2 linked regions of the Hahella chejuensis KCTC 2396 genome follow. The protein of the gene in region 1 binds, or shares a complex with, the protein of each later gene. Links are inferred from orthologs where the notes say so. Each region holds a gene or a part of one and is shown in the gene's direction. Other genes may lie near its edges. The genes, in order: accC and accD.

Evidence for each region.
Region 2: the proteins of accC (region 1) and accD are in contact, whole or in part, in a solved structure (PDB 8UXZ), measured with the Escherichia coli proteins. The link is inferred for Hahella chejuensis KCTC 2396 from one-to-one orthologs.

Annotation. Positions count from the first base shown.
Region 1 is NC_007645.1:6,141,954-6,145,127, forward strand. The notes cover bases 316-3,166. They hold accC (acetyl-CoA carboxylase biotin carboxylase subunit), read left to right. Parts: upstream 316-996; coding sequence 997-2,337; downstream 2,338-3,166. Other genes in these bases: aroQ (type II 3-dehydroquinate dehydratase), read left to right, coding at 316-434; accB (acetyl-CoA carboxylase biotin carboxyl carrier protein), read left to right, coding at 451-906; prmA (50S ribosomal protein L11 methyltransferase), read left to right, coding at 2,352-3,166. Also shown: more of aroQ, read left to right, coding at 1-315; more of prmA, read left to right, coding at 3,167-3,174. UniProt on the Escherichia coli protein: This protein is a component of the acetyl coenzyme A carboxylase complex; first, biotin carboxylase catalyzes the carboxylation of the carrier protein and then the transcarboxylase transfers the carboxyl group to form malonyl-CoA.
Region 2 is NC_007645.1:2,491,361-2,494,433, forward strand. The notes cover bases 324-3,073. They hold accD (acetyl-CoA carboxylase, carboxyltransferase subunit beta), read left to right. Parts: upstream 324-1,107; coding sequence 1,108-2,040; downstream 2,041-3,073. Other genes in these bases: trpA (tryptophan synthase subunit alpha), read left to right, coding at 324-1,087; folC (bifunctional tetrahydrofolate synthase/dihydrofolate synthase), read left to right, coding at 2,086-3,073. Outside these bases: trpB (tryptophan synthase subunit beta), read left to right, coding at 1-271; more of trpA, read left to right, coding at 284-323.

The DNA of each region.
Region 1 (3,174 bases):
TTCTAGTGTTGCACGGCCCTAATTTGAACTTATTGGGAACGCGCGAACCGGAAATTTATGGCGCAGAAACTTTGGACGATATTAATTTCCGCCTGACGGAAACCGCCAGGCAGGCAGGCCACCATCTGCTGACGCTACAAAGCAATGCGGAATACGAATTGATTGATCGCATCCATGAAGCCAAAAAAGAAGGCGTGGACTTCATCATTATCAATCCGGCGGCCTTTACCCATACCAGCGTGGCGCTACGCGACGCCCTTCTCGGAGTCGGCATTCCTTTTATTGAGACGCACTTGTCCAATGTGCATGCCCGTGAGGCGTTCCGCCACCACTCTTATTTCTCCGATGTCGCCGTTGGTGTGATATGCGGATTCGGCAGCCAGAGTTACGAACTCGCTTTACAGGCCGCCTTTTCAAAGATTACCGGAAAATAAATTACGAGAGCCTATGATGGATATCAGAAAAGTAAAAAAACTTATTGAACTGATTGAAGAGTCAGACATCGCCGAAATCGAAATTAAAGAAGGCGATGATTCCGTACGCATCAGCCGCCGTCTGGCTGGCGCCGAGCCGGTATACGTCACTTCTGCGGCAATAGAAACGCGCCCTGCGGCGGCCCCCGTGGCGGCGTCCGCTCCTGCGGTGGAAGCAGACGCCGGACCACAATATAACGGGCATCTGGTCAAATCGCCCATGGTTGGCACCTTCTACCGTGCGCCATCGCCCTCCGCGCCAGTGTTTGCAGAAGTTGGCCAGACCGTCAAAGCAGGCGACGTACTGTGTATCGTCGAGGCGATGAAGATGATGAACCAGATTGAAGCGGACAAGTCCGGCACAGTTGAAGCCATTCTGGTGGAAAACGGACAACCGGTGGAGTTCGACCAGCCGCTGTTCTCGATTGTCTAAGAGCCCCACCCGGGCTCTTCCCGTTCAGCGGGACATCCTGATCATTCCGGCGCAAGCCGGACGGCATTGTTTTTTTAGGGTACTCCTACCATGTTGGAAAAAGTGCTTATCGCCAATCGAGGCGAAATTGCGTTACGCATCCTGCGCGCCTGCAAAGAGTTGGGCATTAACACCGTAGCGGTGCACTCAAGCGTGGACCGCGACCTGATGCACGTGCGGCTGGCGGACGAATCCGTCTGTATCGGCCCGAACAGCCCCACGGACAGCTACCTGAATATTCCCGCCATTATCAGCGCGGCGGAAGTGACCGACAGCGTCGGCATTCATCCAGGCTACGGCTTTCTGGCGGAAAACGCCGATTTCGCCGAGCAGGTGGAGAAAAGCGGCTTCGTCTTTATCGGCCCCAAGCCGGACACCATTCGCCTGATGGGCAACAAGGTCTCCGCGATACAAGCCATGCGCAAAGCGGGCGTGCCGACGGTGCCGGGCTCCGATGGACCCATCACTGAAGATAAAGAACGTACGCTGGAAGTCGCTCGTAAAATCGGCTATCCGGTCATCATCAAGGCCGCTTCCGGCGGCGGCGGACGCGGCATGCAAGTGGTCAACAGCGAAGCTGCGCTGCTTAACGCCATCCAGTTGACGCAAAGCGAAGCCAAAGCCGCCTTTGGCGACCCCACGGTTTATCTGGAGAAATTCCTCGATCGTCCCCGCCACATCGAAGTACAGGTGCTGGCCGACGGACAAGGCAATGTTATCCACCTGGGCGACCGCGATTGCTCCCTGCAGCGCCGCCACCAGAAAGTTCTGGAAGAAGCCCCCGCTCCGGATGTCGACCCCGAAGCCCGCGCCGCCACACTGAACTCCTGTGTGCAGGCCTGTCTGGATATCGGCTACCGTGGCGCTGGAACTTTTGAGTTCCTGTACCAGGACGGACGTTTCTACTTCATTGAGATGAACACCCGCGTTCAGGTCGAGCATCCCGTGTCAGAGATGATCACTGGCGTCGATATTGTGAAAGAACAGTTGCGCATCGCCTCTGGAATGCCTCTTTCCATCAAGCAGGAAGACATCCAGTTCCGCGGTCACGCCATTGAATGCCGCATCAACGCGGAAGATCCGCGCACCTTCACACCCAGCCCCGGGACCGTGACGCATTACCACGCGCCAGGCGGCAACGGCGTGCGTGTTGACTCCCATTTATATAGCGGATATAAGGTTCCACCTTATTATGACTCACTGATCGGCAAGGTGATTTGCTGGGGCTCCAACCGCAACAACGCGCTGGATCGCATGAATAATGCTCTGGACGAAATGCTGGTGGAAGGCATCAAAACCAATATTCCTCTGCACCGCCGGTTAGTGACCGACGCAGGCGTACGCCGTATGGAGTACACCATTCACTATCTGGAAAAGCTGTTAAAAGCTTGATTTGAGGAACGCAGGTGTCCTGGTTACAAGTAAAAGTCTTAACTGATGAAGCCGGGGCGGCCGCTCTGGAGCAGATTTTCGAGGGCCTCGGCGCCCTCTCCGTCACTATGCTCGACGCTGCCGATGATCCCGTCCTTGAGCCTGACCTTGGAACCACTCCCCTGTGGCGCAACACTCAGGTTGTTGCGCTTTTCAGCGCCGACACCAGCGCGGAAATGGTTCGAGAGCAATTGGAGCGTAATCAAATTGCGGCCGCGGACATTGAGTGCGAGGTCATTGAAGATCGTGACTGGGAAAGAGAGTGGATGACCCACTTCCACCCCATGCGTTTTGGCTCCCGACTGTGGATTTGTCCAAGCTGGGGGGAGCCCGAAGATCCAAACGGCGTCAACTTATTGCTCGACCCCGGTTTGGCTTTTGGCACCGGCACTCATCCCACCACCGCGCTTTGCCTCACATGGCTGGATAGTCAGCAGCTGCAAGGCAAGCAGGTTATCGACTTTGGTTGCGGCTCCGGCGTGCTAGCCATCGCAGCCTTGTTGCTGGGTGCGGATCACGCCACCGGCACGGATATCGATCCACAGGCTCTGGAAGCAAGTCGCGACAACGCCGAGCGCAATAGCGTCAGCGAAGGCCTGACCCTGCACTTTCCGGAGCAAATGCCGGAGATGCAGGCGGAAGTCGTTATCGCCAATATCCTGGCCAATCCATTGATCAGTCTGGCGCCCAAACTGGCGACTCTTACCCTGCCCGGCGGCTCTATCGCCCTGTCCGGCATACTGAAAGATCAGGAAGAAGCCGTAGCGGAAGCCTATCGTAATTACTTCGAACTGGACC
Region 2 (3,073 bases), 3.7 Mb from region 1 along the record:
CTACCCGGGCGTCGGTCCTGAGCATGCCTGGCTCAAAGACATCAAGCGCGCGGATTATGTTGCGGCAACTGACGAAGAGGCGCTGCGCGCTTTTCATACCCTGACTCGGGTGGAGGGCATTATGCCTGCGCTGGAATCCAGTCATGCGGTGGCTTACGCCATGAAGCTCGCCAAGACCATGGATAAAGACCAGATCATTATCGTCAACTTGTCCGGGCGCGGCGATAAAGACATCCATACTGTGGCCAAGCTTGACGGAATTGAAATTTAAAAAGGGTATGACATGAGCCGAATTAAGCAATGCCTGGAGACATTAAAGGCGAACAACAAAACCGCGCTGATTCCCTATGTGACCGCAGGCGATCCTGCGCCGCAGCATACTGTCGCTATCATGCACGCCTTGGTTGAGTCGGGCGCTGACATCATCGAATTAGGCGTGCCGTTTTCCGACCCCATGGCGGACGGCCCCGTGATTCAGCTGGCCTGTGAGCGCGCCCTGGAGCACGGGACCTCCCTGAGAATGGTGTTGGGCATGGTGGAGGAGTTCCGCAAGACCAACACTGAGACGCCTGTCGTACTGATGGGTTATTTGAATCCGGTGGAAGCCATGGGCGTGCATCCGTTTACCGACGCAGCCAAGGCGGCGGGCGTGGATGGCGTATTGCTCGTGGACTTGCCGCCGGAAGAAGCGGACATGGCGGCGCCGCACCTGAAAAGGGCGGGGTTGGATGTTATCTTTCTGATCGCTCCAACCACTACAGAGGACCGTATCGCCGCCGCTGCGAAATTCGGCAGCGGATATTTATATTATGTGTCGTTGAAAGGAGTGACTGGCTCTAATGCTCTGGACATTGACGATGTGGAGAAGCATGTCAACGCCATCAAGGCTCTGACCGACATGCCTGTCGGCGTGGGCTTCGGCATCAAAGACGCGGCCACGGCGAAAGCAGTGTCGGCAGTATCCGATGGTGTAATTGTCGGTAGCGCACTTGTGAATACAATAGCGACTAATGCTGAAAATCCTGAGCAAATGCGCGCCAAGGTAAAAGAGCTGCTTAGCTCCATGCGCGCCGCTATGGACGAATAAACAAGTGAGTAGGGTTTAATATGAGTAACTGGTTAGAAAAAATTATTCCGGGAATGGGGGGAGCTCAGTCGAAGCACAAGAGTAACGTTCCCGAAGGCTTGTGGAAAAAGTGCCCTAAGTGCAGCGCCGTACTCTATCGCCCTGAATTGGAGAAAAACCTGGATGTGTGCCCGAAATGCCAGCATCACATGCGCATATCCGCACGCAGGCGTATCGACATTTTCCTGGACGGCGCCGACAGGATGGAAATCGCCCCTGAGCTGGAGCCGGCGGATCGTCTGAAATTCAAAGACACCAAACGCTATAAAGATCGCCTGGTCAGCAACCAGAAAGCGACGGGTGAGAAAGACGCTCTGGTGGCCTTTAAGGGAACTGTCGCCGGCGTGCCGGTTGTGGCGGTGGCGTTTGAGTTCAACTTCCTGGGCGGCTCCATGGGCGCTGTGGTAGGCGAGAAATTCGTTCGCGCAGTGAATGTCTGTCTGGAAGAAAACCGCGCCCTGATCTGCTTCTCCGCCAGTGGCGGCGCGCGTATGCAAGAGGCGCTGATCTCTCTGATGCAGATGGCGAAAACCGCAGCGGCGCTGGAAGTGATGAAGCAGCGCGGTCTGCCGTACATCTCGGTGATGACCGACCCCGTGTTCGGCGGCGTATCCGCCAGTCTCGCCATGCTGGGCGATCTGAATGTGGCCGAGCCCAATGCGCTGATTGGCTTCGCGGGTCCTCGCGTTATTGAGCAGACCGTGCGTGAAAAGTTGCCTGAAGGCTTCCAGCGCAGTGAATTCCTGCTGGAGCATGGCGCGCTGGATATGATTCTTTCCCGTAATCAATTGCGCCGCAGACTATCGATGCTCATCTCCAAGATGATGAAGCTGCCAGAGCCTGAATTTGAAAACGAAGAAGAACTTGAAGAAGAGGAAATGGAAAGGCCCGAGCCGCCAGATAACGTAGAATAATCGGCCTCAAGCCTGATATCGGATCTCTAAGCGTAGATAAGGAATATGGAACCTCGAAGACTGTCTGACTGGCTTGACTATGTTTCGCAACTGCATAGTCAAGTTATCGAAATGGGGCTGGACCGCGTCAATGACGTATTCCGCCGACTTTGTCGCAACGCCAGGCTGGCGAAAACCGTCGTAACTATTGCGGGAACCAACGGCAAGGGGTCTACGTTGGCGGCGGTAGAGGCGCTTGCGCTCGCTGCTGGTAAAACTGTCGGCGCTTACACCTCGCCCCATATTCTACGTTTTAACGAGCGCGTGCGCATTAATGGCGTTGATGTCAGCGATGAGGCGCTTGAGGCGGCGTTCGCCGCCGTCGAATCGGCCCGCGGTCAAACGGCGCTGACCTATTTCGAGTTCACCACTCTGGTGGGCTTCTATTTATTCCAGCAAGCCAGGCTGGATTTGGTTCTGCTGGAAGTCGGCCTGGGCGGACGCCTGGATGCGGTTAACATTGTTGATCCGGATTTGGCGGTGATCACCAGCGTGGATCTGGATCATCAGGAATGGCTGGGTGAGTCCCGTGAAGACATCGGTCGTGAAAAGGCCGGTATTCTGAGGCCGGGCATCCCTCTGATCATTGCCGAAGAGGCTCCGCCTACCAGTGTGGTGGACGTGGCTGGGAAACTGGGCTGCGCAACCTTCATCTGGCGTCAGGACTTTACTCTCGAGCGCACTGGCGACGCGTCGCAAGCCTTGCAATGGCGTGGTCGCCGCAAGCATGCGGACATTGTTGTTGACGGCCTGAGTGATAATGGCCTGCCTATGGCCAATATGGCGGCGGCGATGCAGGTCGCCATGCTGCTCGACTTTCCACTGTCTGAATCCCAGGTCGCCGCTGTAATCGCCGGCGTCAAAGTTCCGGGACGGTTCCAGTTGCTGCGCCGTGACCCAGAGGTATACGCCGATGTGGGGCATAACCCTCACGCCGCGCGCTATCTCAAGCAATGGCTGGGTGGATTGCCAGTTAAGAAGCCGCAAATCGCGG